DNA from 3 places in the Arthrobacter pascens genome. Region 3 is predicted to be linked to each of the others. Evidence: riboswitches for the same ligand, from Rfam matches in the RefSeq annotation. Region 3 holds a riboswitch; each other region holds the start of a gene.
The links. A riboswitch is a leader RNA that binds a small molecule or an ion and turns the genes downstream of it on or off. The one in region 3 is predicted to bind cyclic di-AMP.

Region 1 (10,074 bases), 1.7 Mb from region 3:
CACCGACGGCCGCACCGCGAAGGACGTCCAAGGAGTCCAGCCTGGGCCGAACTGCAGTTTGATGGGCAGTTTGCTGGGCGGGCCTCGCGACCGTTCCCTCAACTCGCACTGTCACATAACCTCCGGAGCCTCGCAAGTAGCCGGTTCAAATATCAAGTGAAAGGCAAACCGGCCCTTGTCTGTGGACATGATTGGGATTGCAGGCCCTGAGCCCGCGCCTTGCACCAGTATTCCTGATTTGGCTGGACGGAACCTGACGCTGGCCGGTTTGGAGACAAAAGGGCGGCGGACGGTTGTCGCCGTCCGCCGCCGTTTGCTTGCAGGGCCGCGCTAAGCTACCCGAACGAAGGAATAGCCTGAGAGCCAGCTGATGGAATGGACCTGGGTCTTGTAACCGTCCACGCCGCCGCTGACAACCTGGCCGTTGCCGGCGTAGACGCCTACGTGTCCGGCAGTGATGACCAAGTCACCGGGAGCAGGCGTGCCCACAACGCTGCCGTACTGGAAGAACTGACCGGGGGCCAAGTCGCCCACACTCTTGCCAACGGAGCGCAGGGCCTTCTCCACCATGGCGGTGCAGTCCTGGGTCACACCCAGCTGGGAGTACGCCGAACCCAGAATTGCCGCGCCGACAGAGCTGGATGCCGCTGCGGGTGCCGAGGCTGCGGCTACGCGTACTGTCGGTGCCGGGGCGGGGGCCGGCGCGGGGGCAGCTGCCCTAGTCGGAGCCGGTGCCGGTGCAGCCGTTCCGGTCCCCGGGATTTTTATCTGGTTGCCCGGGTAGATGATCGTCGCCATGGACATGCCATTGGCGGAGAAAACCGAGTTAAGACTCACTCCGTAATGTGCGGAAATTGCACCCAGAGTGTCGCCGGAAACGACTGTATGGACCCTGGCTGCGGGTGCCGCTGCCGCGGGGGCCGGGGCAGGGGCGGGAGCACTTGCCTGGACCTGAACATTTGCGGTTCCGGAATTATCGGGCGCGTGGGTTCCGGCGTGGGCCGGTGCCCCGATGCCGAACAGAAGTCCCGATGCGGCAGCAACAACCACGCCGGACTTTCCCATGTTCAGGAGATTAGACTTGGCCGTGACTGACAGGCCTTCGAGCACAATTGATCGGCTGGGGGTTGCGCGATGACGGGCGGTGATGGAATTTTTTGACACAGAAGATCGCCTCTCCCATGCCTGCGGGGTGAGCTGTCGGGTTCGGGTCGGAGACACCCGGCCGGAAACGCCTCCATGCGGGACGGAGAGTTAACGACTTAACCCCAAGGCCTCCTGAGAAGGCCGTGGAAACGTGGTTCCCCCGTCCCTGCCAGCTGGAAAGCGATTGGATCCCGGTCAGCGGCAGGGTTCGGCATACTGACGGAAATGTCCCGGCTGAAACCGGGGCACCGAAAGAGGGTATCTTCTGCTCCCCCGAAAAGTCACGTTCCGGTAACGGAACTAGTTTGTCAACAGCGTTACCCATCCGGTCGAAAGAAAGCGGGACCATGCCCCAGCACCACGATGATTGGGATCCGAGGCAGCGGACTACGGAGCCCGCAGAAGGCGTCCACTTCGTGGAGGGACCGGCGTCGAACTGGATCATCGTTCGCGAAGGCGAAGACTTCCTCGTTGTTGACGGAGGCTACCCCGGTGACCTCGAGCGCGTACTGGCATCAATCAGGCAGATCGGCCTCGAGCCGGCGGATGCCAAGGCGATGCTGATTACCCACGGACACGTTGATCACACGGGATCGGCCGCACATTTCTCCCGGGAGTACGGCACCCCGATCCTCTGCAGTCCCGAGGAGGTGGCGCATGTCCGCGGCCAGGAAAAACACCAGGTGACCCTGGGCCAGGTACTGCGGCGGGCTTGGCGGCCACGGGTTTGCCGCTGGATGCTGCACGTCATCAGGGCTGGTGCCCTGGCTGCAGAGCCGGCCACGGAGGCGCGAGCCTGGGGCGCCAACGAACTGCGGGCCCTTCCCGGCTCCCCCCGGGCGGTCCTGGTTCCGGGGCATACGCCCGGACATACCGCTTTTGTGCTTCCCAAGGCGAACGCGGTGGTGACCGGGGACGCCCTGGTCACGGGTCATCCCCTCAGCAAGGAGACCGGTGTCCAGATGCTGCATCCCATGTTCCATAGCCGCCCGGAAGCCATGGGGGAGACACTAAGCCGCCTGGCCGACGTCGACGCCTCCCTGGTCCTTCCCGGACACGGGCCCGCCCTGCGGATGAGGATTGGTGACGCCATCTCCAGCATCCCCGCCGCATGACAAGCGGAAGGGGTGTTGAACGCCTGCCCCTTGCCGGATGGCCGACATCGGAGGAGGATATTCGGCACGCTCGAGGAGGCCCACCATGATCCAGCTTGGCAAGTTTGAGAGGTACCTGATCGAGGAATTCTTCGACGATTACCGTGCCGGTGCCATGACCCACAGGACGTTCACCCGCCGGGTGGCGTTCATTACAGGCAGCATGGCCACAGCTTCCGCGGCGATGCTGTTGGTCGGCTGCACTCCTGATGAAGTGCCGTCGGGAACGGATCCCATGCCTAGCCCGGAACGCCCGTCGTCAGCAGCGGGGTCAGGCCCCGCCGCCTCCGGAGCTGTTCCCGGGGCGAAGAGTCCGGTTTCCGTCCCGGAGGGGGAGCCGGGACTGACGACGTCGGAGGTACAGTTCCCGTCCAACGGAACCGACATCCGTGCTTACCTTGCCCGGCCGGGCGCTTCCGCCAAGGGACCGGCCGTCCTGGTCTGTCATGAAAATCGCGGGCTCACTCCTCACATTCAGGACGTTGCGCGACGATTCGCGAAGGCCGGGTATTCAGCACTTGCCCTGGACCTGCTGAGCCGGGAGGCAGGCACGGCGAAGATGGACCCGGACGCCGTGCCTGGAGCGCTGACCAAGGCTGGTGCCCAGCGCCATGTCTCCGACTTTGCCGCGGCATTTGAGTACCTCCAGTCCCAGGACTACGTGGACCCGGAACGGATCGCTATGAACGGCTACTGCTTCGGCGGCGGCATCACGTGGCAGGCGGCGACAGCGCTCCCCGGACTGAAGGCCACAGCAGCCTTCTACGGCCCCGCCCCCGATCTGGACAAGGTCCGCGCCATCAAGGCGGCAGTCTTTGGGGTCTACGCTGAACTTGACCAGCGAATCACCGGTGCGATGCCGGCCCTTCGCGATGCCTTGACCGCCAGTAACGTCCGCCACCAGCTCACCGTTTACCCCGGCGTTGACCACGCGTTCCATAACGACACAGGCGAGCGCTACAAAGAGGCGCAGGCCACCGCGGCGTGGAATGACACGCTGGCCTGGTTCGGTCGGTTCGTCTAAGCGTGTGAACCGGAACCCCCTGCAAGTACGCAAGCTCCATTCCGTCTGGACGTGAGGGACCGATGAGCGAAGTAACGGACAGGTTGGCGGCAGCGCTCAGTGCGCATGACCTTGAAGGGGCCGCAGCACTGTTCCACGAGAACTACCGCAGCGAGCAACCTGCGCATCCTGGAAGGGCATTTACCGGTCGGGCGCAAATGCACGCTAATTGGGCGGCAATGTTCGCCGGAATTCCCGATTTCAGGTCAGAAGTGATCCGCTCCGTGGACGACGGCGACACGACCTGGATCGAATGGGACTGGTCCGGAAACCGCAGCGACGGTAAAGCATTCCACATGCGGGGAGTTGCCTTGTTCCAGGTCTCGGAGGGCCTGGTCATTGCCGGGCGTCTGTATCTGGAGGACGTCGAAGAGGAATTGGTTGGCATTGAAGAAACGGTGGAATCCCTCTCCGGACGGCGTCCACAAAAACAATAAATGCTGCCACGCCGAACCGTTTGTTTCACTTTTCCGGCATCCAAATCCAGGATTGCCCGGTATGCTCACAAACTATGTCCTGGTTTGGTCTCAGCCCGAAACTCCCCGTTATTGCCGGAGTGCTGGCAATTGCCTTGGCTAGTTCCGCCTCGCTGCTGCCAGCGAACGCCGACGACGATGCTCCACCGAGCGGCTACCCCTCCTGGCAGGATGTGCAGAATGCGCAGCAGAACGAGGCCAGCAAGTCGGCGGAGATCACCAAGATCGGGGACCTCCTGACTGGACTGCAGACGCAGGCCGAGGCGCTGGGCACTGCCGCGGTCAAGTCAGCTGCCGAGTATGCAGTAGCTGAGTCGGCCCTCCAGGCAGCAAGCGCGAAGGTGGACGTCCTCACGGCGCAAACTGCGCGGGCCAACAACGAGCTGGGGCAGTACAAAAAGGAAATCGGCTCCCTCGCCGCCCAGTCCTACAAGACCGGCGGAACGAACCTGGGATTCTTCGTCGCCCTTGACGCGGTCCAGACCAACAGCATCCAGGGCCTGAATATTGTCCAGATCGTCAGCGACAAAACGGCGGGGCTGGTCAATAAGTCAGCTGCTGCAGAGAAGTCCTCCCAGGCATTGGCCGACCAGGAAACAGCGGCCAAGGCCGAAAGGGAGCGGTTGTCCGGCGAAGCAAAAGCCAAGCTGGACGCCGCCCAGGCTGCCCAGCAGGCCATGAACCAGCAGATCGCGGATCAACAGCAGCACAGCCAGGAACTGACTGCGCAGCTGGCTTCCCTCAAGGGAACAACTGCGGCTGTTGAGGGCCAGTACCAGCAGGGCCAGGCCGCCCTCGCCGCCTATGAGTCGGCCCAGGCAGCCAAACGCGCGGCAGCCCAGGAGCAGGCACGCCAGCAGGCTGCGGCGTTGGCCGCTGCACAGGCAGCGGCCAGGCCCGCCCCGGGTAATCCTGCCCCCGGTCCTGCCCCGGTACAGCCGCCCTTTGTCGCACCCTCTGTTCCCGGCGGCGCCGTCAACGATCCGGCCGGGGCCAAAAGCTATGCCTCCGGCCGGTTATCTTCCTACGGCTGGGGGCAGGAACAGTTCCAGTGCCTGGTGAGGCTCTGGACCCAGGAATCTGACTGGCTAACTACAGCCACCAACCCGTCCTCCGGCGCCTACGGCGTTGCACAGGCGCTTCCGCCGGGCAAGTACGCCACCGCCGGCAGCGACTGGCTGACCAGCTACAGGACGCAGATAAATTGGGGCCTCAGTTACATCGCAGACCGGTACGGGTCCCCGTGCGGGGCCTGGAGCCATGAGGTATCCAACAACTGGTACTGAGTTAGCTCGTGCTGACCGCCAGTCTTCCCCGCCAAGGGGGGACATAGTGCTGGAGGATATGGCGCTAGGCGGAGTCCGCGGGCGGTGTGGCGAATTCCGCGGCACTGAGGAATTCGACGCCGGTAAAGGGCTGGTCGCCTTCAACCCAGGCATTGTGGCCTGGCGGGATCGTGTAGGAATCGCCGGCAGTAATGTTTATCCGGTTGCCGTCCGTGGTCTCCACTACGAGATCCCCGGACACGCAGAATCCAACATGGCTGGCCTGGCAGGAGTCTGTCTGTACGACGGGCTTGATGCAGTCAGCCCAGCTCCATCCCGGCTCGAACTTAAACCGGCCCATGGTGTACTCGCCCACGGTAACAACGTCGATTTCGGTCTTGTCCGGGCGGCGCTGTTCATCGGGCGAATTGTGTGATTTCACTTCCAGCTGAGTGACGACATTGGCAGTCATTGCAGTCCCACTTTCCACAACGGATTGTGCCCGTCCGCTGTCTGTCCCGGGCTGCCAGACGGCGTTTGAGGCGCTTACGAATGTCAGCTTCCTCCGATTAGGCCTCCTTGTCGATAGCATTGTTGATAGCGGCATATTCAATGCGCTGCGGTATCTGCCAAACAACGCAAATGAGGCGCCGGGAACAACCGCGCTAGGCTTTTCCCATGGCTGATTTCGAGCGGTTCCGGGTTCTGCTGGAGGAAGAGCGGCAGCGCAAACTGGCCTTGCTTCCCGCCCTTCGCGCTGACATCTCATCAGCCAACGAAGCACGCCATGGCTCCAATATTGACGACGAACACGATCCCGAAGGTGCCACGATTGCCTTCGAGCTCTCGCAGGCAGCCGCACTGCTGGAGCAGAGCGTTGCGGGCCTCGCCGAAGTGGAAGCCGCCCTGGCCAGGATTGCCGACGGCACCTACGGGATCTGCAGCGTCTGCGGAGAACCGATCTCGGAAGGCCGGCTGGAGGCCCGTCCATGGACGTCGTTTTGCATTGTCCACGCGGCCGCCGGGCGCCAAGGACGGTAGCGCTGCATGGACCACGACATCCAGGACGTTGCAGGCTTCATCGACCTCACCCTGCAGAACGAGGGCGCCTGGTACCGGGCGGAAGACGTTGAGTCGCGCCTGGGCGCCGTCCTGACCTCCTATGGAGCGTCGGTCGGAGCCGTACGCGGCACGGTCCGCGATGCCCTCAGGAAGTTCAAAGACCTGGGCCACGACGAGATTACCGCCCTTGCATCCCAGCTTTGGGGCCCGCCGCACCCCGGCAGGAATCCTGTCTACGAGCGCCGCCTGGCCGCCGTCGTCCTCCTGCAGTCCCGGGTGGCCCTGCTGCGGCACTCGGATCTGACCAGGGTCGAGGGCTTCATCCGCTCCGCGAACACGAACGTGCTGGTCGACCCGCTGATCGCCGACGTCGTGGTTCCGCTGCTCGGCGCGTTGCGCGGAAGGGACCTGCAGCGCGCCGACACGGTGCTCGCCCGCTGGCGCCAGGATCCCGACGGATCCCTTCGCCGCGCCGCGTCCCTCGCCGCCGAGCAGACAACCCGTTCGGCATAGGAGAGCCTGGAGAAGGAGAACACTATGCATGACCCCTATAACCTGGACCGGTTCGTCGCAGCACAGGAGGGTGGCGGCACATACGATCAGGCGCTCGCGGAACTGCGGCGCGGGAACAAGACCGGGCACTGGATGTGGTTTGTCTTTCCGCAGATTTCCGGATTGGGGCAGAGTCCCACGTCCCGGCTATATGCCATCGGATCCCTGGCCGAAGCGCGGGCGTACGTGAAGCACGGGCTGCTGGGGCCAAGGCTGCTCGAATGTGCCACTGCTGTCGCCGCCCACGCAGGCCGTCCGGCCACCGACATCCTCGGCGGCATAGATGCGAGGAAGCTGCACTCCTCCATGACGCTGTTCCTGAGGGCGGCCCCGGAGGAAAGCGTCTTCCAAGAGGTCTTGGACGGCTTCTTTGACGGCCAGCCCGACGCCGCCACCGAATCGCTGCTGCTCTCCGGCGGGGATTGAACCAGGACGACGACGGCGGGCCCGCGCTGCCTTGAGTTCTAGCGGTCGTTGCAACACCCATACATTTTGGGAGTTGCAACGACCGTGCCGCATTTAAGCGATATCTCAGCGGAGTCCCGGAAGTATGCGAGATCGACTGTTCAGCAGAGGGAAGCGTTCTTCCGAGTTTTTGACCGACTCGGAAGTGCGACATTGGCCGCGGCAGAACTGGGTTTGAACCGGAACAGCTGCTATCAGTGGCTCCGCAAGGCTGGCCTCACTTCCGGGAACACCGCATCAACCCGGCAGGCAGCCAGAGCCAAGTACACACCCGAACAGAAACGGGAGTTCTTGTCCGTTCTCGAGCGGGAAGGGAGCGTCACTGTTGCCGCTGCTGAGCTCAGCCTGAATGTAAACACCGCATTCCGCTGGGCACGCGAGGCGGGCATTTCCAGCCGACCGGTGAGTCATCGCAGGCGGGCGGAGTACCTGCGCTTACGAGACCAAGGACTGAGCCGGCGCGATGCGGTCCAGGCCCTGGGCGTCCCCCGCAGCAGTGCACGGGAGTGGGAGCTCGGGGTGAGGAAATCCGGCGGTCGACGCATTTATCCAGCTGGACGGAGAATGCACTACAACCATGATGTGGATTCTTCGACACTTCCTGCCGTCCCCGACAAAAGGCGGCAGACCCGGCCTGTATCGATCTCGGTGCTCGAACGGCCCATTGACCCGAGGTTTCTGTCGCTGCAAGAACGCGAAACCATCCGGGACCTGAACGCCGCTGGGGCTTCGCTGCGTTCAATCGCGGCAGTGTTGCAGCGATCGCCGTCGACCGTTAGCCGGGAAATCGCCCGTAACGGCCACCCGGGCGTTGGCTACCAGCCGTATGCGGCGCAACGTCAAGCTGCCTCACGCCGCGCCCGGCCCAAGACCGCGAAACTCGCTGGTGAATCGGACCTGAGCAACTACGTGAAAGAGAAACTGCTCATACGCTGGTCTCCAGAGCAGATCAGCCACACGCTGGTCGAAGATTTCCCCGAACTGCCGGAGATGCGTGTGTGCCCAGAGACGATCTATCAAGCCCTCTACGTCCAGGCCCGAGGCGGACTCAAACGCGAAATTCAGGCGGCCCTGCGCACCGGCCGGACCCGCCGCAAACCCCATATCACCGGCGAACAGCGCACCTCCCGCTTCACGGACCGCATGGTCATGATCTCCGAACGACCGCCCGAGGTCGAGGACCGTGCCGTCCCCGGCCACTGGGAATCTCAATGTTTCTGTCAAGCTGCTTGAGCGCTGATTCTGGCCATCGGTTCCTGGTAGATGGTGTGGTCGCGGAGCATGGCCCAGAGGACGTTCATGCGGCGTCTGGCGAGGGCAATGAGGGCCTGTTTGTGAGACTTTCCCTCGCTGCGTTTCCGGTCGTAGTAGGTTCTGGATGCGGGACTGTTTTTCAGGCTGGAGAGCGCGGCAAGGTAGCAGGTCCGGAGAAGTCTGCGGTTGAAGCGGCGTGGCCGATGCAGATTTCCGCTGATGCGTCCGGAATCGCGTGGGACCGGGGCCAGGCCTGCGACGCTGGCGAGGCGGTCGACGTTGTCGAACCCCTTGAGGTTACCGCCGATATTCGCGAGGAAAGTCGCCGCGAGAACCGGCCCGAACCCGGGCATGCTTAGTAGAACGTCGGCGCTGTCGTGTTGGTGGAACAGGTTGGTGATCTGGGTATCGACGTCGTCGATCTCTGCGTCAATGGCGCTGATCTGCTCGGCCAGCCGGACAGCCAGGGCAGAGCCGGTCGATTGTGTTGGCAGGACCGTGTGCTGGGAGTTCGCGGCTATCAGTGCCTTCTCGGCCATCTTGGCACTGTTCCGGCAGCCACGTTTTTTGAGCCAGCCGGCCAGCCGGCTCAGACCTATCCGCCGGATGGCCTCCGGGGTCTGATAGCCGCCTAGGAGGATCAGAGGCGCCTTCTTCGAGTAGTCGAACGCCCCCTCGAGCGCCGGAAAGTATTCCAGCAAGGTGGCGCGGAGCCGGTTGATTGCTCGGACTCGGTCACAGATCAGATCCGTGCGCCGCGCCGTAAGGAGCCGCAGGTCCACACTGATCTGGTCCGCACGACGGACGGGCTGCAGATCGGTGCGCATCCGCGCCTGATCGGCGATGATCCTGGCGTCTTTCGCATCCGTCTTGCCATCACCGCGGTAAGTTGCTGCGGCGTGGTGCACGATCCGTCCGGGGATATAAAGCAACTGCTGTGCATGCGCGGCCAGTAGCTCGATCAGCAGCGCGGCGCCTCCAGCGTTCAAATCCGTCGCCCAACAGACCTCTCCACCGGCCGCGACCTCCGCAACCTTGGCTATGAGGCCGAGGAGCACGCCCTCGTCGTTTTCAACCCGTGTCGAGAGCAGGACCTTCCCGGCCTGATCGATCACTACGCAATGATGAGCCCGCTTGCCCGAGTCGATTCCCACCCAAACCGCCGGCATGCTTTATCCCCCTTCAATCAGCTTCAATTTTTCATAACCCTGTCGATAACTACGCCGGCACGTCCTTACCCAACGATCAATGTCGTAATTCTCAATCAGCGGTCGAGTCATCGGCGGGCAGCGGGCGGCCATTCCCAGTGAGCCGTCCAAGCGGCAGGGAGACCTGTGCCATACCCGCCACCCGAGGGTGATCGAAACACTACGACAGCTCCGAAATCATCCACAACAACACCGTAAGGAAGGCGACCTGATCACCGGGACACTAAACCAGTCCGCCATCGCAACCCTGGTCGAACGCACCACCCGGTACGTGATGCTCGTGCACCTGCCCGCAGACCACACCGCTGAAACCGTCCGCGACGGCCTCGTCCGAACCATCAGTACCCTTCCAGCGCACCTGCGCGGCTCACTGACCTGGGACCAAGGCGCCGAAATGGCCGGACACCGATCCTTCACCATGGCCACCGA
Region 2 (10,074 bases), 1.7 Mb from region 3:
CGTCAGCCTGGCCATCGGGCCGCTCTGGACCCTTGCGGTGGAAGAGCAGTTCTATCTGATCTGGCCGGCCCTCCTGCTGTTGGCCCTGCGCCGAAACCGACAGGGAGCCCTCCTTGGCTGGTCTGCCGCCGTCGTCCTTTCCCTAATGACTGCAAGTGTGCTGGCCATGCTGATCCTTGCTCCGCAACTCCACTCCCTGGTCTACGCGCTGCCGACGACGTGGGGCCTGGGTCTGATCGTCGGTTCAGGGCTGCGGCTCTACAGGGTCCATCTGTTCAGCTGGTTCTCCGGCCGCAGGCTGAGGCGCGCAACCCTGATCAGCTCGGTTCTTGTCCTGGCCACCTTGATTTTCTTCCCCAAGGCCAACGAATCGGCCGCTTTCTTTTTCGCCGGAGGACCCCTGGCCATGGCTGCCGCGGGCGTCCTGGTGGTGCTGGCCGCTTCCCGCGCCCCGGTAATGCCGAAGTGGACGCGGGCGTTACAGGCGCTTGGCACAGTTTCCTACGGGGCGTACCTCTGGAACTACATCGTCATTCTTTGGCTCAATGGTGGATCGACAGCGGACCTGCCGCCCCTGGTGGCAGTGTCGGCAATCCTACTGACCCTGCTCCTGGCCGTCATCAGCTGGAACACTGTCGAGCGGCTGGGACGCAGCGCGCGCGATCGCTTCGACAAGTACTACGACGAAAACTGGAACGCCCCCGCACGGGTTGAGCCCAGCGGGGCACTGCGACACGCCCCTTGATTTACCCGTTACCTAAACGTGACTTAACAGAGTGCTTGAGGTACGGTTTTGGGGTGGCCCATCTAGATCGGGCCGCGTCCGGGCTGACGCCGAGCTCTGCCACATCCCGGACTTCCCAACATTAAGGCAGAGACGGGGGACCCATAGTCTTCGGGCCGCTGCCCAGCGGCCCTTGGGGTGAAGCCGTCACGTTCAACGTGCCGGCCGGTTGACCTCTTCCGAACCCGACAGCTAACTCCGCAGGCGTTGAGAGGCAACTATCATGTCCCGTTCCCTGGATACGTCGCGCCCTTTCCGGGCAGGACGACATCGTGCAGAAGCTGCGCAAACTCCCACCACAACCAGCCCGGATGCCGACGCAACTAACGTACAACCGGCGCCTTCAGAACCGACTTCCCCCGCTCTGCGACGGCGCAGGGACAGGCGTCCGGCCTTCGAAGCACCCCGTCCTCCGGAAACAGCACCGATCGCAAAAACAGCGGCTCCGGTAACTGAAGCACTACCGGTAGCAGCGCCAACAGACTCCGCAGCACCCAAGGCAGCCCGCAGGCGCGGGACCGTGACAGCACTGAGTCCTCAAATATCCGACGCCTTCAGGTCCGATCCCGCCGCCGTTCTGAGAAATGCTGCTTCAGTTCGTGTCATGGGTCATCGGATGGCCGTGGTCACCGGCGCCCTTGCCGTACTCCTTGCCGTCGGTTCCGCCAGCCAGGCGACCGAGCTGCCCTTTTTCGGCAAGGAATCTTCCGCTCAGGATGCCCCGGGTGCCACCCAAGCCGCGCAGGGACCGCCGCCCGCCTACGTTGCCGGCCGGCCGACGCCCCTGCCCACTGCATCCAGTCCTTCCCCTGGCACCTCAGGCTCCGCCCCTGCACCGCCCGCAGCGGGTACCAGTGATGTGCCGGCAGTCGCAAGTCCCGTTGCCACAGATTTGCCGTCCATCGCTGATCTCCCCATGCCCGTCGATGCTCCCACCCTGGCGGCAATAGAAGCTGCCACCTCTGCTGCCGGCCCGGCTGCTTCGACGCCCTCTGGCCCTCAGTCACCGGCCAACTCAACGGCGACCCCCAACGCGCCCACGGCGCCGGCACCGGTTCCAGCGCGCACTCCGGCCGCCCAGGCGATCGCACCGGCGACGTCACCGGCTTCTCCGACCGCCACACCGGCACCCACAACAGCACCGGCACCACTGGCCGCATCGCCGGCTCCGTCGCCGACCACGGCCACGCCTTCAGCAGCCGGGGATGACACCACAGACGAACCTGTCGATGTACGCAATTACGCCAGCGCCCGCCTCGCTTCATACGGATGGGGTCCGGAGCAGATGAACGCCCTGAACGCCCTCTGGGATACAGCAACGAAGTGGCGGCCCAGCCAGGTGGAGAGAGGATTGAGCTACATCAAGAAAAGCTACGGCTCCCCCGCAAAGGCCCTGGAATTCCGTGCTGCACACAAATGGTACTGAGTAACCCGGGCACCTTCACGCGGCGCATCGGCGGCGAACGCGTCCAGGCCCGACTGCTCCCCTAACCGTCCTCGGGGTTCAGGCCCTTGGCATATGCGGCCTGCCCAACGTGCTGGAGGCAGTCCGCAATGATGCTGACCAGGCGTACGCCCAGGGTCACGGGAGGGTCCCAGCGGGTATCGACGATGCGGTCGAAATCCTCATCGTCGAGAGTACCTACGAACTCCCGGGTCTGCCGGTGAACGGCGTCGTAGTATTCGAGCAAGAGCTCAGGAGGGGCCTGTACCGCGTCGACATTCTCTGTGGAATGGCCGTAGCCTGTGTCACGCTCGGGCAGCGGCAGGCCGAAGCGGCCGACAAACTCCTGCGACGTCCAGACCTGGTCCAGGCCGGCGGCGGCGGCGATCTGCGCGTCCTCGATCCGGCCGAGGTGCCAGATGAGCCAGGCTATGGAGTTCCCGTTGCCGGCCGGACGACGAACCAGGGACCCGTCGTCGACCCCCTCAAGCGCAGCGGCGACCGTTTCACGGATGCGGCCGAAAGCGTCAAGCAGCAGTTCGTTGGATTTCATCAAGGTCCTCCCCCTGTGCGCCACGCACGGTCGATCTACTGTGACCTCATGCTTGCATGGAAGCCGCACCAGCGGATAGGCCTGCCGCCGGGCTCCTCCTGCACCGTTCGTCAGGGCTACCATGTCAGGCACGGCCATCAAGGAGGCTGCGCCGACGCAAAGCGAGGAAAACCAGTGACCGAAGGGATGAGGTTTAGCGGACCGCATTGGCGGCGTGTCATCGCGGCCCTGGCCAACAGGGACGCCCGGACCGCCTATGCGCAGATAGTGCTCGGTGCCACTACCCCCGATGTGCTTGCGGAGCTGAATGACCAACGGCGAAACCGGGCCATTGGCGCCCTGTTGGAGTCTGGCCTGGTCGAGCGGAACGCCGCACATGAACTGGAGGCGTCCGAGTCGATCTTCCGCGATCTTCTCGCTCAGCAACCCCGGCGGCAGGCGAAGACCGGACCTGCCCGGTACATGCACCTGGGCAGGATCGAGAGATACCCGGTAAACATGGCGGAACGGCGGGAACTCCTGGCCTGGATCATCAGCGAGGCCATCGAGCCGGGCGAAATCCTCACGGAACGACAGGTCAATGAACGGCTTCTGAGCTATACCGACGACGTGGTGCTGCTGCGCCGCTATCTGGTCGACTTCGGCCTGCTGAAGCGGACCACCTCGGGCTCCGCCTACTCCCGGCACGAAGAGACATAGGCTTGATGCCTGCCGGAAGCACAGGAGGAACACAGTGGCAGCAGTGATTCTGGGATGGAACGCGGACCGGTGGAACCGCTGGAACTATCGTTCCGTCGTCGAGCAGGTTCTTGAATCCGGCCGGTTCCTGGACCGGTGGGATGTTGGCCGGAGCCGGAACATCAAGCCGGGAACAGAGGTGTGGCTCCTGCTGCAGGGCAGCAGTGACGCCGGCAGCGGCCTGATCGGTCACGGCGCTGTAGTCTCCGAACACTGCGAGTCCGGACTTACAACTGATCCGGATGCTACCGGACGCTACGCCGGCATTGCTTTCGACGCGCTGATGCCCCTTGGGGAACAGATACGGTCGGGCTCGTTGGTGGAGTCAGTCCCCGATATACGGTGGGACGCCGCCTTCCGCCGTTCAGTCGTGTCCGTCCCGCGGTCAGCGGAGCCGGACCTTCGCCGGTTGTGGCGGGACTTGGGGCCGGCAGTCATCGATCCCACCGAACTGATTCCCGGAAGCTACCCGCTGGACGCGGTCAGCAGCATCGAGGTGAACCGCTATGAGCGAAACCCCGACGCACGCCAGGTGTGCCTGGCGTTCCACGGAACGGCCTGCGCTGCCTGCGGATTCTCCTTCGAAGCCACCTATGGCGAAATCGGAGATGGATTCATCCACGTCCACCACACAGTGCCGGCGTCACTCCTTGGGAGCGGGTACCAACTGGACCCGGTCGCGGACCTCGTACCGCTGTGCGCCAACTGCCACGCCATGGTGCACCGGGGCGCACGTTCACCACGGACTGTCACCGAGCTTCGTAACATCATCTCCGGCGCCGGCCACCTTCCAGGGGAAATGGTCAGTGAGCAAGCGTTGGAGGCTCAAGAGAACGCCCGGCGCATCCTCAAGGCACCAGGAGTGAGCGTGCGGAGAGACTGATTACTGCCCTGCAGCCGTCGTCCCGAACATCAGGGTCCGCCGCCGGACGTCGTAAAACACCGTGGCCGAGCGTTTCAGAAGGCCTTGGAGAACTTCTGCGTCCTCCGCGTCGAGGGTAAGGACCTCCTCCCACGCCCCCTGGTCAAGCACCAGCTGAAGGGTCCACGTTCCCGGCTTTCCCGCCTGCGCGGCCACCCAGCTGAACTGGTAGTGGTTGACCTGGCGGACCTGGATGCTGTCGTCGGTTATCGGTTGTTTTGGTGTGGGGCTCATGGTGCCCTCCTGGATCGGCGCTGCGTAGGCCCTCTGCATAAGCCAAGAACCAATTTAGACCCGGCGCCCCTTGTGATCCAGAGTTGATCGCAAGTTGGGAAGGTGCGCCCACCGTGATGAAGCCGCCCACGAAATTCAGGCCGGACTACCGGCGTTGGGAAAGTACGAGTGCCCATCCGCCTGCCACTCCAATGGCAAGTAGTACGGTTACGAAGCCGATCGCCGGTGCGCTCGGCCATGTCAGGGCGTTGCCATACCGGAGCAGGGCAAGCGCCTGCAGAATAACGAAGGCAACGGAGGTTAGGGCCACGGGGCGGACGGTGCGAAGGTCGCGGCTCAACTGGCCCTGCGCGGCCGCCAACCCAAGACCGACCAGCCACGCTCCGATCGCCCTCGCGGTGAGCTCGGACAGTTGCCACGGCCACCACGTCGCGGCAGGAACGGGCACTGCCAGGAGCGCTACGCCATATAACAGCAGTACCGCGGCGATTCCGATCAGGAGCAGCCGGAGCGCAACAGGCAGCACTGGCCGTCCCGCCGTTACGGACTTTGGGGCAGGACGCAGGGACCGGATCTGAATCCGGCTTATGATGAGCATCGCCACCGGCACAATGGCGTAGATTGCCAGCCACGCCCACGTGGCTACTTGGGCAAGGGTGGCAGCGTCTGGCGACAGGTGGAAACGATCGAGATGAAACAGGGTGACTCCGAAGGTCAATGTCGTGAAGACGAACACGGGCCAGACAGCCAGCCTCGCTGAATTCCAACTCGATGAGCGGGCGCCCGTCACCTCCAGCCCGGCGGCCGACCAGTAGGCCGCCCCGAGAAAGACGGCGGTCATGGGGGGATTGACTGTCCACGCGAACCATTCCGCAGTCCGGAGCGGAAACACGAACAGCACGAGCCCTGCAAGAAACACGAGGAATGCTGCGACGTAGAGCAGCCGCCGCATTGGCGGAATCAACGTTGTCACTTCAGTTGGAGCGGCCATCACCGGGCAGGTCCTCGGGTGCGGCTGCCTCACCAGGGGCAGGGTTCTCGGCCAGGTAGCTATGAAGCATCGAGACAACTGTGGCGCCGTCGCCGACTGCGGTAGCCACTCTTTTGATCGAACCGGCCCGCACGTCGCCGATCGCGAAAATGCCGGGCATGCTGGTTCCAGCCCTAATGGCGACCTGTCCGACCTGATGGACCCGGCGTCACTGACATCCCGGCTGGCGCCCGTGCGCAGAAAACCGGCTGGGTCACGCTCTACGGTGTCGGGCAGCCAGGAGGTCCGCGGCACCGAACCGATCAGCACGAACAAGCCGCCCGCTTCGATCTCCTCGCCCGGGGTTGCGTCGGATCCGGACGCGACCTTGACGGCGGCAAGGAATCCGTCCTGATCGCGGGCCCCCACAATCACACTCCTGAAGCGGATCGCAACGTTCCGGGTGGCCTCAAGTTGGGAGATGAGGTATTCCGACATACTGACCGACAGCGTGGGCCCGCGCACCAGCAGCGTCACCTTCTTCGCGTACTTGGCAAGGTGCAGCACCGCCTGTCCGGCCGAGTTGCCGCCACCCACGACACAGACGTGCTTTCCCGCCATCGACGGCGCCTCGGAGACTGTGGCCCCGTAGAAGACGCCTCTGCCGACCAGATCCTCCAGCTGAGGTATGCCGAGGCGACGATAGTCCACGCCGGTCGCCACCACGACTGTGCGGCACCGCACGACACTTCCATCGGAAATCGACACCGCATAACAGGCTCCGTCCACGCGGACTCCCTCCACCTTCCGCAGGAACAGAAAGTCCGTGCCCAAAGTCCAGGCCTGGTGAAATGAGCGGTAGGCAAGGTGGGCGCCGCTTACACCGCGGGAGAAGCCAGGGTAGTTGCGGATCAACGAGCTGGTGCCGGCCTGGCCTCCCACAGCCTCGCCCTCCACCACCATGGTGGAGAGGCCCTCGGAGGAGGCATATACGGCGGTCGCGAGACCGGATGGACCGGCTCCTACAACCACGACATCGAAGATCTTGTCCACGGGAGGCGGTCGGGTCACCCCCATCGCTTCGGCGATCTCCAGGTCACTGGGGTTTTCGAGGACAATTGGTGGTGCGGTGAACTCCAGCACCATGACCGGCAGCACTGGGTCGCGCAGGTTCAGGCTCTCCAACGTCCGTTGCGCGGTTTCGGACCCCGCAGGGTGGAAGCCCACCGGGATGTGGTTACGACTCAAGGAGTCGCGCAACATATGAGTCCTTTCGTCGCCTACCTCCCCGATCAGCCGGACCGCCTCGAACCCGACCCCTTGGGCCAGCTGCCAGTCGTCGAGGGCGTCGGTAATCGCCCCATGGAATTCTTCGTCGCGCGATCGTTCGGGACGTATGATCACCAATTCGGCATAGCCCTGCGCGATCGCCCGGAATACAGTGGGGGCGCTGGCGAAGTCACCCCACGTCACCACGACAGCACGCTTTGCGGCCGGGTGGAAGCCATAGGCACGCCGCAGGAAATCGAGTCCGTCGCGGTCAGCCGGACCGTAGCATCCGAGTATGAGGGCGACCTGGCGATTCCAGCGCCGGAGCCCCTCAAGCACCGCCCGCCCGTGGGCGTGGCCGGCGCAGGCCAGCACCTCGTAGTCGGCACCGTACCGTCGACGTAACTCATCTTCCAGAACGCGCCGAGAGGCCGGATCTGTGGTCGCAATAAGCATGACCGGAACCGAGTCATCCATGGCCGCCGTCTTTTCCGGATCAAGGGATCGGTGACGCTCACGATACTCGCGCCGGGACATTGGGGACAAGGGGTGCTTGTTGCCTCTGGAAAGGTCCTGCGCCAACGGTGTCGGAGTTGCGTCGGGCCCCGGTCGGCGCCGCGATTCCGTCATTCCAAAGGCGCGGAGATTCTGCCAGAATGGCTCCCCGACGGTGGCCAAGCGGGATGACCTGAGAATAATGGAAATGGAGGACCTCTTGGATGATCGCCCTATTCGGGGAATCAGCCTGGCCGCCACACCCAGTGGAACAGGGTGTCTGGAATGCCTCAGCGGTGATGGCCCAGGATGGTGGCTACATCTTCGCCGCTGCGCCCAGTGCGGCCACATCGGATGCTGCGATACATCACCCTCACAGCATGCCAGTGCCCATGCACGCACCGTCGGTCCCCCGTTATGAGGTCCTTTGAACCTGGGGAGGATTGGTTCTACGAGCACACCACGAAGAAGTTCTTCCGCGGCCCGCGGCTTCCGGGTCCTCAATCCAGGCCACTGGAACAGCCGGCACCCGCACCGGCAGACAAGGTACCGGCAGACTGGCGAGGGCACTTACATCGGTAACCGCGGATGCAGCGCTAACTTCTCTGACCCCGGGATTCGGCGACGGATGAAGGGCGTGCCCAATTCCCTGCAGACGGGAAGCAATACCTGCCTCGGTGGCGTATATACGTCCAGGCCTACGCTAACGGCGCACACGTAACTGGGAAATACTGAGGGCAATGCGGCCGACTGCCTGGGTGATCTGGGCGGCCAGATCCCTGTTGGACGGGTTGGTCGGCTGGCCGTGGCCGGATCCGGAAACAATGAATTCTCTGCCACCGACGATTGCTGGCACGGCCCAGCAGCACAGCTTTGGCTGGCGGTCCACGCAGACAGTCACGCCGTGGCGTTCAATAACGGCGCCTCGGTGATTGGGCGATTTTCGTAAGGTTCTGCCCAAATGGAGGGCGAATGTACGCACTTTGCATGGGGAAACAGTGGACTTGCCGGATCTGCCGTCCGGTTGGACATGGGAAGGTCGAGCTGGCAGGCTCACGGCGTGGCTCGGGGACGGAGTTCCTTGCCGATCAGCGAAACGGCCCCCGGCATGCCCTCATAAAATGTCAGACCCCCCTTCCAAAATGAGTACATGTCAAGCGAAGCGGTGGCAAAGGCTTTTGAGGCGATGGGCGCCGCGATTGCCATGCTTAACGTGGAGGTGGCAGCGTCCGGTTGCCGGGTGCCCTCAGATACGGATCCTCTGGCCTCCGTCGCTGATGATTGCTTGGATATCCTTGCCGGGGTTGCAAGGGTGGAGGCTCGGCTGGCGGCGTTGAAGGCGGAGGCGGCCGCTAACTACGCGGACTCCGCACGGTCCGCCGCTCCTCTGGACATGCCGGTCCAAGCTCAGGAAATGTCCATAGCTGCAGAGGTGGGTTGCGTACTGGCAATCGGCGACCGGGCCGCAGGCGCACTGCTGGCGCACTCCTATGCCTTGGCAACGTCCCTGCCACGTACCCTGGCAGCCCTGCAGGCGGGGAAGGTTTCGTGGCAGCACGCCAAGGTGATGGTGGACGAGACCGCCACCCTTGACTGCGACGCAGCGGCGGCGCTGGAAGCCCACTTCCTCGATGCTGACGCACCCAATCCCGCCCGCGGTTGCCCGGCCGGCGAGATGCCGGCCTATAGGTTCCGGCGGAAAGCCCGGACCTGGCGGGAACGCCACCACCCGGAAAGCATCGAAAAACGCCACGCTAAGAGCGCCGAGGACCGGTGCCTGGAATATGCCCCGGAGCAGGACGGCATGGCGCGGGTGTCCGCCTACTTGCCCGCAGACCAGGCGGCTGCCATCTGGAACCGCATCACCGCCATCGCCCGGGGACTGTAAGGACCCCATGAGGACAGGACGCTCACGCAGCTACGGGCAGACCTGTTCGCCACGACTGCCCTTCGAAGCGAAGCCGGCTGTACGCGCTGCGGTAATGCCACAGGCATCGGCGTCGGCAGGGGCGGGGCGGGGGCTGGGGTGCCGGGTCTTGCCGATGTCCCCACGCCTCGGGCCGCGATTCTGGTCACCGTTCCTGTCTTCTCCCTGCTTGGGGTGACCGAGGAACCGGCAATGCTGGACGGGTACGGACCCATTCCTGCCTCCATGGCACGGGATCTGGTGTCCAATGGGGCGGACTCGTTCCGCCGGGTGCTCGTGGATCCACGGGACGGGGCGCCCTTGGAAATCGGCCGCGCCAGTTACCGGATCACAAAGGCCATGCGCAACTGGCTACGGATGCGCGACGGCAAATGCCCGTTCCCCGGATGCAGCAATCACTCCCTGGATAACGAAGCAGACCACCTCTTGGCCTGGCATCATGGCGGAACCACTGGGATCAGCAATCTGGGACAACCGTGTCCCCGGCACCACAGACTCAAACACACCAGCGGCTGGAGACCGACGCCGGCAACAAAGAATGAGCCGCCCGGCTGGATCTCACCGAGTGGGCGGAAGTACAAAAGCGAGCACCAGGACTGGGAACCGCCCCACTGGCCGCTTTCACGGACGCCGCAAGCCGGAGAACGGCACGGCCAGGAGCCCCATCCACCCGTGCCGAGCGCCCTGCGCGGGACTGTGGACTATCTTCAGATGCCGCCTGCAGCCGGAGAAGACGGC
Region 3 (10,074 bases):
ACTTCGGAAAAGTTGACGCGCTTTAGACGGTACAGCAGTTTGGATCGAATGTCACATTCAGGTCACGGCATGTCACAAGGATTCGATAGTTGTCCATCATTTACTCAGAGCCAGCCCATGGGATCGACAACTTCGCCATTGACCTGGACCTCGAAATGCAGGTGGCAGCCGGTGGAGGCGCCGGTGGTGCCGCTGAGTGCCACAACCTCGCCGCGGCTGACCGTCTGGCCAACCTTCACATTGAAGGACGAGAGGTGGTTATACGTAGTTTCGAGGCCGTTTCCGTGATCCACAACGATGCGGTTGCCGCCGCCGAACTGGTGCCAGCCGGCAAAAGTCACCGTGCCGCTGGCCGCCGCCAGGACTGATGTGCCGCACTGGGCCACAAAGTCCTGGCCCCGGTGAAAGTCACCGCTGCCGCCGGTAATCGGGCTGACCCGGTAGCCGAAGGGGGAGGCCGTGACCAGGTGGGCGAGCGGAGCGCCCAAGGTGCCTGCGGAGGCGGCGCGGGTGATGGAACCCACCGACTGGGCACTCAGCAACTGCTTGAGTTTTCCGTCGGGATCACCGAGCGTCACCACTGAGGAACGGCTGAAATCGATCTTTGCTGCTGCCTCGGCGGAGATTTCCGGCTGGGCAACAGAGGCTGCCAGCGCGGTCTGGCCGGGCAGGGGGGTCGCCATGACGCTTCCGGTGGCCGGAACGGTAACGGTGAGGACCAGGCCAGCGGCCGCGAGGGCCACCCCGGCTTTCTGGCCAATGCCGCTGGCAGCGGCAAAATCTGTGATTTGCCTGAAAGGACCCCGGCGTCTTCGCGCATCCCGTTGCGGATCGCGGGGCCTGTCCGCGGCAACGACTTCGGCGACCGGTGGCGCCGAAGGGGGGCCCACCGCACGACGGCGGCCCCTGGAATTTTGCATGGTCAAGTAGGGTTCCTCTCTGGATAGCCTGCGAAGTTAGCTGTCGGATTCGGGTCAGAGAGTACAAAGACCCGGTCCGCCGTAAGCAAGCTTCGGCGCAGAAATATCCCGTGAGGATCTTCCCTGGAAGAGGCTTGCTGCTGACGGACTTCACCCCAAGGCGGCCCGAAGACTGCCGGTTGTGGTTCCCCCGCCTCTGCCAGTTGATGATTCGTACACCTGATCTGCTGGCAGAGTTCGGCTCCAGATCAAGTAACGCTTTAGTATCGACGCTTGGTGGTCAACTATAGGCGATTTAGGCGCACAGTAACAATTCCGTTATCTTTGACACAATCCCCAACAGCTCCGTTATTTTGTCCGCCGAATGGGCTTTTTCAGCCGACGGAAACGAAGACGTGAGCGGCCACTTCCGGAGGGAGTTCCAACGCCCCTTCAATCCCCGGCACGCGGACCGAGATGTACTCCCCGACACGCTCCAGCGACACCGAGGCGCCCGGACGTATCCCGCCTTCATCAAGCTGGACCAGCAACTCCGGTTCCACCTGGATTGGCTCAGCGAGCCGACTGACGGTCACGGTGGAACCGGGCCCGTAGCCCTTCATGGCTTCAAGGAGATTAATCACACCATCGGCAATTGGCGTGGACGTTCTGCCCCCCAGGGCCGCAAGGCCTGGTATGGGGTTGCCGTACGGGGACTCGGTGGGGTGGTCCAGCATTTCGAAGATTCGCCGCTCGACCCGTTCACTCATGACATGTTCCCAACGACAGGCCTCATCGTGGACATAAGCCCATTCCAGCCCGATGACGTCGGCCAGGAGCCGCTCCGCCAGCCTGTGCTTCCGCATGACCTCGATGGCACGCTTCCGGCCGATGTCGGTGAACTCCAGATGGCGGTCGCCCGATACTACGACCAGGCCGTCGCGTTCCATCCGTCCGATGGTCTGTGACACCGTAGGCCCGGAGTGGCGGAGCCGTTCGGCAATGCGGGCCCGAAGAGCCACAATGTTCTCTTCCTCAAGCTCCAAAATGGTCCGAAGATACATCTCCGTAGTATCGATCAGATCCGTCATCCTGCTCAGCTCCTCGAGCGCAAGTACCCAGCGTTTATCCCCACCGTACTTCGTAGCCACAGCGACGTAGTCCGGTAAAAGCTTAGCCTATTTTGAGTTTGTCCGAATAATTCGAAGACGCCTTGCTGACCGTCTCAATGACTGGACTATGACGGTCACGGTTCCCGCGGTGTCGGCGATTCAGGCAGAATACAAGAGGTCCCTGACGCAGTCGACGCTGACTGCCCGCCACCCCACCGTCCCGGACATGAACCACGTCCACGCCGAAATTGGAGTCCCTGTGAGCGAACCCAGCATCACTATTCCCGCCAACCTCCTGCCGCAGGACGGACGGTTCGGCGCCGGGCCGTCCAAGGTCAGGCCGGAACAGATCGAGGCTCTCTCAGCCGCTTCCAAGCACATCCTGGGCACGTCTCACCGGCAGGCCCCGGTCAAGAACCTCGTAGGTTCGGTCCGCGAGGGACTCAGCGAGTTCTTCCGTGCCCCCGAAGGATATGAGGTGGTACTGGGTGTGGGCGGCTCCACCGCGTTCTGGGATATCGCCAGCTTTGGCCTTGTCGAGAAGAAAGCCCAGCACCTGTCCTTCGGCGAGTTTGGCTCCAAGTTTGCGTCGGCCACCAACAAGGCGCCGTTCCTGGATAGTTCTTCCATCATCAAGTCCGAGCCCGGGACCCGTCCGCTCGCCCGGGCCGAGGCAGGCGTCGACGTCTACGCCTGGCCGCAGAACGAGACCTCTACAGGCGTGTCCGCGCCCGTGAAGCGCGTGTCCGGCGCGGATGACGGCGCCCTCGTCCTGGTGGACGCAACGTCCGCCGCGGGCGGCCTGGACGTTGACGTTGCGGAGGCTGATGTCTACTACTTCGCACCGCAGAAAAACTTCGCTTCCGACGGCGGCCTCTGGTTGGGCCTCTTCTCCCCCGGCGCGATCGACCGGGCAGCCCGCATCAAGGCGAGCGACCGCTGGATCCCTGACTTCCTGGACCTGCAGACGGCGATCGACAACTCCCGACTCAACCAGACATACAACACGCCGTCGCTGTCCACCCTGGTGACTCTCGACGCGCAGGTGCAGTGGCTGAATGCCAACGGCGGCCTGGACTTCGCGAGCAAGCGGACCGCCGACTCCGCCAGCCGCATCTACTCGTGGGCTGAGGCCTCAGAGTTTGCCACGCCCTTTGTGGCCAACCCGGAGGAACGTTCCAACGTCATCGCCACCATCGACTTCGACGACTCCATTGACGCGGCGGCCATTGCCAAGGTGCTCCGCGCCAACGGCATCGTGGACACCGAGCCCTACCGGAAGCTGGGCCGGAACCAGCTGCGGATCGCCACCTTTGTTGCGATTGAGCCTGCAGACGTTTCCGCGCTGCTGGCCAGCATCGACTTTGTAGTGGGCGAACTGCGTAAGTAACTCCTCCTGCGTCGCCTTCAAGAGGTGCCAGCATTCAGGAGGTGGCCAGCGTCCAGGAGGCTTCCGCGTCCAGGAGGCTTCCGCGTCCAGGAGGCTTCCGCGTCCAGGAGGCTTCCGCGTCCAGGAGGCTTCAGCGTCCGACGGCGCCGTCCGGGTTCTGTTTCCGGCCGGCGCCGTTAGCTGTGTCCCCCGGGTTCGAGATCGTCCGCTGGGTTGGAGAACGCAGCGCAGAACAAGAGGAGGCTCGCCCCGCCTCTGGACCAGCTCCCGGGCCGCGCGGCACGGTGATTCCGCTTGCGCCCTGTCAGGGCAGCGTTAATTCGTCGTCCTCGTCGGCGGGCGACTCTTCCTCGTCGAAAGCATCCTTGGAGTCCTGCATTCCTGCAGGTGCCCCGACGGCGTCGTCCAGGGTTCCGCCGTCGTCCGCCAAGGACCCCTTCCCTGCGGACTCCCGGTCGCGGGCGTCCTGGTCGTGGACATCCTGGTCCTGCACATCCTGGTCCTGGGCATCCTCCGGACGGACGCGCTCTGCCCAGGGAACCCATTCGGGGGCCAGGATAGAGTCCTCCGACGGCAGCAGGCCCAGCTCACTCACGGTAACCACCTTGGAACGGGAATTGCGGGTCAGCACCGCATACCAGTGCCAACCAAGGTAACCGGGCAGCTTGGATTCGAACAGGTGGGTGACCAGACGGTCCCCTTCGCTCTTCGCAGCCACGTGCGGGCCGATGTCCGAGGCCGAGGTGATGCCCTCGATTGCCTTGCGGGCCACGTCCACGGCAGCGGCGAGGAAAGCGTCGGGTTTGCCCGTCCGCCACACCGGCACGCCTGCGCGCCGTTTCGTCCCAGGGTTGGGCGCCGGCTGTTCAGCTTCCGGATTCATCAGCAGGCCTAAACGTCCAGCTCGTCGGCAACCTTACGCAAGGCAGCGGCGATGGCCTTGCCCTTGTTGCCTTCCGGGTACTTGCCGGCAGACAGGGTGCCTGAGAGGTTGTCCAGCACACTGACGAGGTCCTGGACCAGGGGTGCAAGGTCCTTGGCGCTCGGCCTCTTGGCCTTGGCAATGGACGGAGTCTTGTCCAGGACGCGCAGGCCCAGTGCTTGGGCGCCCTTGCGGCCATCGGCAACGCCGAACTCTACGCGCGTACCGGCTTTCAGCTCGGTGATGCCCTCTGGCAGCGACGACTTGGGCAGGAACACTTCCTGCCCGTCCTCGCCCGCGAGGAATCCGAAACCTTTTTCCTTGTCATACCACTTGACCTTGCCGGTAGGCACGTAATCAACCTTCTTCGTTCTGACGTCGTGAGACACGGCCGGCCGTCACCGCATCCGCACTGATATGCAGGTTCAGGGTATGACAGCCCGGACCGTGTTGGCCTGTATCAATCAAGGTTATCCTGCCCGGTGCCTGAATCCTGCTTTCAAGGACCCCTGCGGACCGACTTCACCCCGGTTGCCACTTCTGCTGCCACTCCGGTTGTCACTTCGCCTGTCACTTCGTGGGTGGCGGGAGGGCTGTTAGCGTTACGCCATGACTCCCACGCGTTACCGGCGGCCTCTGATGATCTGTGCAGCGTTTGTTGCGCTGCTTTCCCTGCTGGCGGTAGGAGCAGTTATGGCTTTGGCTTTCGCCGGCTCCGTCGCTCCCGTCTGGGTTACGTCGACGGCACTGTACGGCCTTCCCATAGCCTTCCTGTTGATGGTCTTCCTGGTCCTGGACAGTGTGGCCGGAAGGCGCCGGGCAGGAAAGTCCGGCGGGCGGTAACGTTGAACTGATGTCCCTCATTCGCGCGCTGAGCAAGGATCTGGAGGCACGCAGCGATGAATCGCTGCGTGCCCTGTTCGCCGCACGGCCGGACCTCATCTCCCCCGCAGTTCCGGACTTCGCCGCGCTTGCCGCCCGTGCCAGCGCCCGCGTGAGCGTCCAGCGCGCCCTGGAACGGCTCAACAAGCCCCAGATGCAGGTCCTGGAAACCCTGCACCTGTGCACCAATACGGACACCGAACACAGTGCCTCCGCCGCAGGGCTCCGAAAGTTCATTGCCGGCTCCACGCTTGTGGCCGTGGAGCGCATTCTGGCCTCTCTCCAGGAGCTGGCCCTGGTCCACCGGGCCGAGCCCCCGCATGGAACAGCGGCGTCGGCCCAGCGCCAGCGTTTCTACCTTCCGGTCGGATGCCTGAAGGACGTGGTGGGGATCTACCCGGCCGGGCTGGGCCGCAGTTACACCGAGCTGGTGCGGCTCCAGCCGGCCTTCGCGCAACGGGTGGTCCAGCTCGTTGCCGACCTGCGCCGGAGCGGTGTGGCCATCCAGGGAGCAACCACCCCCATGGAAGCCGCGCTTGCCCTGCAGCATTGGACGTCATCCCCGGAGGCCCTGCACCAGGTACTGGCCGGCGCTCCGGAACGCACGACGGCGCTGCTCGCCCGGTTCGGCAACTGGGCCATGGGCGCCGTCCCCCAGGCCCAAAGGAAGGCTTCGGTGGTGAATGAGGGCGCCGAGGTCGGGCCCGTTGACTGGCTGCTGGCCCGGGGCCTGCTGGTACCGCTGGACGCGGCGCACGTGGAACTGCCGCACAGCGTGGGCCTGTCTCTGAGAGGCGGAGCCATCATCAACGATTTCACACTCTCGCCGCCGGTTCCGGAACTTGGCCACACAACCGCAGTCCTGAGGCGGAATGCGGCCCTGGGCGCCATCGCGGAAACGCTCCGGCTGGTGGGTGAACTCCTCTATGCCGTGAAGGAGCAGCCGCTCGTTACCCTGCGCAGTGGCGGCGTAGGGGTCAGGGAGATGAAGCGCCTTGCCGAAGCCTTGCGCGTCGATATGCAACGGGCCGGGCTGCTGCTGGAGCTGTGCGGGCTTGCCGGGCTGCTCCGCCTCGATGTTGACTCGTCCGCCTGGGTTCAGCCCCCGCAACTCGAATGGCTGGTCCTGCCGCGGCAGGAACAGTGGCTGTGGCTGGTCAATGCGTGGCTGGCGAGTGAGAGGGTCCCTTCCCTCGTAGGTCAGCCGGCCCTGGGATCGGGAGGCATGTCCCCCGCACATCGCTCGGCGGCCGGGAGCACCATCAATGCGTTGTCGGCGGAGGCGCAGCGGCCTGACGCCCCGGTGGTCAGGAAGCGGATCCTGGAAATCCTGAACGAACTCACGCGGGAGGCGGCAGCGCCGGACGGGAAGGCCCCGGTATTGGATGCCGCTGCGGTCCTGCAGCGGGCCGAATGGGCGCAGCCACGGATGGCCCGCCGTTTCAGCTCCCTGATCCGGGGAGTGCTGGCCGAGGCGGAGATGCTTGGCCTGATCGGATCAGGTGCTCTCAGCCAGCTGGGAATCGCCGTAGCAGAGGACAACCCGGACGAGGCGCTCGGCGTCCTGGGTGAGCATCTCCCCGCCGAGCTGAACCACGTGCTGCTGCAGGCAGACCTCACCGCCGTGGCCCCCGGATACCTGTCCCCTGAGCTGAGCGAGAAACTCTTGCTGATGGCAGACCCGGAGGGCCAGGGACCCGCCACGATCTACCGGTTCTCCCCGTACTCGGTCAGGCGTGCCCTGGACGCCGGATTTGACGCACCTGGCATGCTGGGCTTCCTTCGTGAACATTCCGCCACAGCCGTACCGCAACCCCTGGAATACCTCGTGCAGGACACGGCCTCCCGGCACGGCCGGCTGCGGGTAGGCGCGGCCGCCAGCTTCATCCAAAGCGACGACGAAACCACGGTGCTGGAACTGGCGTCCGAATCCAAGGCAGCGGGCCTTGGATTGGCAAGGATTGCGCCGACCGTCCTGATCTCGTCCGCGCCGCCGCGGGAAACAGCTCAGGTCCTCCGGAGCCTGGGCCTCTCACCCTCCATGGAAGAATCCGAACCGTCTGTGCTCCGTCTGCGACGGAGCACCAGCCCGTCGGGCAGCCCCCGCCCCGTCTACACCGCTCCGCGGACGGCGCCCGCCGAAGCCGACGTGGAAGCCCAGCTTGCGGTACTGCGGCACGTTGGTCCTGCTGCCGTTGCCAGCCCCAACGGCGGAGGCGCGGCCGGATCCGGCGAGGTGGCCACGCAGCTTGGTCTTGAGACACTCCAACGGGCCATCCGGCTCAAGCAGCGGATCAGCATGAACGTGGTGGACAGCCTGGGCAACGCCAACCTGGAAACCGTCGTTCCGCTGTCGGTCAGTGGCGGCCGCGTCAGGGTCTTTGATCCGGCGAAGGATACGGAACGCGTGGTCTCCATCCACCGCATCATCGATATAGAGGCCGCGGAGGAACTGCGGCAGTGAAGGATTCCCCCGCGTGAACGACGGCCCGCTGATTGTCCAAAGCGATAAAACCATACTGCTCGAAGTGGACCATGAGCTGGCCACCGAGGCCCGCCATGCCATCGCCCCGTTTGCCGAACTGGAACGGGCTCCCGAGCATATGCACAGTTACCGGCTCACGCCGCTGGGCCTATGGAACGCCCGCGCCGCCGGTCTGGACGCCGAGAAGGTCCTGGACACCCTGCTGAAGTATTCCCGGTTCCCTGTCCCGCATTCGCTGCTGATCGACGTCGAGGAAACGATGTCACGGTACGGGCGGCTCCGGTTGGAGAAGGACCCCCAACACGGCCTGGTGATGCGGACCGACGACTATCCGGTGCTGGAAGAGGTCATCCGGGCGAAGAAGATCCAGCCGTTGCTGGGGCCCCGGATCGATGGCGAGACGATAGTGGTCCATTCCTCCCAGCGGGGTCAGCTCAAGCAGCTGCTCCTGAAGATCGGCTGGCCCGCCGAGGACCTCGCCGGCTATGTGGACGGAACTCCGCATGTGATCGCCCTGAACGAGGACGGCTGGAAGCTGCGGCCCTACCAGCAACTGGCCACGGAGAACTTCTGGGCCGGGGGCAGCGGTGTTGTCGTTCTGCCGTGCGGCGCGGGAAAAACCCTGGTGGGTGCGGCCGCCATGGCCACCAGCTCAACTACAACCCTGATCCTGGTGACCAATACCGTGGCCGCCCGCCAGTGGAAGGACGAGCTGCTTAAACGGACCTCCCTCACCGCGGACGAAATCGGCGAGTATTCCGGAGCGGTCAAGGAGGTCCGGCCCGTGACCATCGCCACGTACCAGGTCCTCACCACCAAACGTGGGGGGCTCTACCCGCACCTCGAGCTCGTCGACGGCCACGACTGGGGCCTCATCATCTATGACGAAGTCCATCTCCTGCCTGCCCCGATCTTTCGCATGACCGCGGATCTGCAGGCCCGCCGTCGGCTGGGCCTCACTGCCACACTGGTCCGCGAGGACGGCCGGGAAGGTGAAGTCTTCAGCCTTATCGGGCCCAAGCGGTATGACGCGCCCTGGAAGGACATCGAATCGCAGGGCTACATCGCTCCGGCGGACTGCGTCGAGGTCCGCATTGACCTGCCACGCGAAGAGCGCGTTGCCTACGCCATGGCCGAGGACGCAGACAAGTACCGGCTATGCTCCACCTCGGAGTCAAAGACCCTGATCGTGGAACAGCTCGTTGCCCGGCACGAGGGCGAACAGCTGCTGGTGATCGGGCAGTACATCGACCAGCTGGATGAAATCGGCGAGCGGTTGCAGGCCCCGGTCATTAAAGGTGATACCTCCGTGAAGGAACGCCAGAAGCTCTTTGATGCCTTCCGGGCCGGAGAGGTCCACACCTTGGTGGTGTCCAAGGTGGCAAACTTCTCGATTGACCTGCCTGAGGCCTCGGTGGCCATCCAGGTTTCCGGGTCCTTCGGCTCCCGGCAGGAGGAGGCGCAGCGGCTGGGCCGGCTGCTGCGCCCTAAAAAGGACGGCCGGGCGGCCCGCTTCTATTCACTGGTTGCCCGGGACACCCTGGACCAGGACTTCGCTGCCAAGCGCCAACGGTTCCTGGCCGAGCAGGGCTACGCTTACCGGATCATGGACGCTAAGGACGTTGGCCTGCCCGGGTAGCAGACGCTACAGCCACGGGACATCAACGGAAGGATCATCAAACTCACACCTTCCATCCAGAAAACTTACAGACTCTGGGAGCATGATGGGAGTATGAACAAGACCAGCCCAGAAGCCAAGCTGCTAGTTGTTGATGACGAGCCCAACATCCGCGAGCTGCTGTCCACCTCGCTGCGGTTCGCGGGGTTCGAGGTAGTCTCGGCAGGGAACGGGCGTGATGCGCTGGCCGCTGCAGAGCTGCATGCTCCGGACCTGGCCGTCCTTGACGTCATGCTGCCCGATATGGACGGCTTTACCGTTACCCGCAAGCTCCGCGCTTCCGGCAAGCACTTCCCCGTTCTCTTCCTCACGGCGAAGGACGATACCGAGGACAAGGTCACCGGCCTCACCGTGGGTGGGGACGATTACGTCACCAAGCCCTTCAGCCTTGACGAGGTCGTGGCCAGGATCCGGGCGGTCCTCCGGCGCACCCAGCCCCTGCTGGACGATGACGCCGTCATCCGGGTGGATGACCTGGAGCTCGACGACGACGCCCACGAGGTCCGCCGTGGCGGAGCAGTTATTGAGTTGTCCCCCACGGAGTTCAAGCTGCTCAGGTACCTCATGCTGAACCCCAACCGGGTGCTCTCCAAATCCCAGATCCTGGACCATGTCTGGGAGTACAACTTCAACGGGGACGCCTCCATCGTGGAGTCGTACATCTCGTACCTGCGGCGCAAGGTGGACATTGATCCCGACGCACCGG

Region 1: linked by a shared signal. The riboswitch ahead of QFZ40_RS08275 (LysM peptidoglycan-binding domain-containing protein) and the one ahead of QFZ40_RS16075 (M23 family metallopeptidase) in region 3 are both predicted to bind cyclic di-AMP.
Region 2: linked by a shared signal. The riboswitch ahead of QFZ40_RS08265 (hypothetical protein) and the one ahead of QFZ40_RS16075 (M23 family metallopeptidase) in region 3 are both predicted to bind cyclic di-AMP.

Annotation. Positions count from the first base shown of each region.
Region 1 is NZ_JAUSXF010000001.1:1,803,173-1,813,246, forward strand. It holds gene QFZ40_RS08270 (acyltransferase family protein) at 1-31, opposite strand, end outside; gene QFZ40_RS08275 (LysM peptidoglycan-binding domain-containing protein) at 331-1,164, opposite strand; cyclic di-AMP (ydaO/yuaA leader) riboswitch at 1,168-1,370, opposite strand; gene QFZ40_RS08280 (MBL fold metallo-hydrolase) at 1,494-2,261, shown strand; gene QFZ40_RS08285 (dienelactone hydrolase family protein) at 2,347-3,324, shown strand; gene QFZ40_RS08290 (nuclear transport factor 2 family protein) at 3,387-3,800, shown strand; gene QFZ40_RS08295 (lytic transglycosylase domain-containing protein) at 3,875-5,125, shown strand; gene QFZ40_RS08300 (cupin domain-containing protein) at 5,190-5,576, opposite strand; gene QFZ40_RS08305 (TraR/DksA family transcriptional regulator) at 5,783-6,145, shown strand; gene QFZ40_RS08310 (DNA alkylation repair protein) at 6,152-6,679, shown strand; gene QFZ40_RS08315 (DUF1810 domain-containing protein) at 6,704-7,144, shown strand; partial or broken gene QFZ40_RS08320 (IS30 family transposase) at 7,634-8,389, shown strand; gene QFZ40_RS08325 (IS110 family transposase) at 8,404-9,606, opposite strand; partial or broken gene QFZ40_RS08330 (IS30 family transposase) at 9,845-10,074, shown strand, end outside.
Region 2 is NZ_JAUSXF010000001.1:1,792,783-1,802,856, reverse strand. It holds gene QFZ40_RS08270 (acyltransferase family protein) at 1-745, shown strand, start outside; cyclic di-AMP (ydaO/yuaA leader) riboswitch at 840-1,005, shown strand; gene QFZ40_RS08265 (hypothetical protein) at 1,401-2,210, shown strand; gene QFZ40_RS08260 (mycothiol transferase) at 2,272-2,781, opposite strand; gene QFZ40_RS08255 (DUF2087 domain-containing protein) at 2,956-3,480, shown strand; gene QFZ40_RS08250 (HNH endonuclease) at 3,515-4,402, shown strand; gene QFZ40_RS08245 (hypothetical protein) at 4,403-4,675, opposite strand; gene QFZ40_RS21745 (FAD-dependent oxidoreductase) at 4,821-7,391, opposite strand; partial or broken gene QFZ40_RS08235 (UBP-type zinc finger domain-containing protein) at 7,618-7,991, shown strand; gene QFZ40_RS08230 (hypothetical protein) at 8,113-8,265, opposite strand; partial or broken gene QFZ40_RS08225 (DUF222 domain-containing protein) at 8,560-10,074, shown strand, end outside.
Region 3 is NZ_JAUSXF010000001.1:3,514,281-3,524,354, forward strand. It holds gene QFZ40_RS16075 (M23 family metallopeptidase) at 105-920, opposite strand; cyclic di-AMP (ydaO/yuaA leader) riboswitch at 931-1,173, opposite strand; gene QFZ40_RS16080 (metal-dependent transcriptional regulator) at 1,295-1,990, opposite strand; gene serC (phosphoserine transaminase) at 2,271-3,401, shown strand; gene QFZ40_RS16090 (DUF3027 domain-containing protein) at 3,706-4,284, opposite strand; gene QFZ40_RS16095 (cold-shock protein) at 4,293-4,676, opposite strand; gene QFZ40_RS16100 (hypothetical protein) at 4,933-5,166, shown strand; gene QFZ40_RS16105 (helicase-associated domain-containing protein) at 5,177-7,669, shown strand; gene QFZ40_RS16110 (DNA repair helicase XPB) at 7,683-9,329, shown strand; gene QFZ40_RS16115 (response regulator transcription factor) at 9,423-10,074, shown strand, end outside.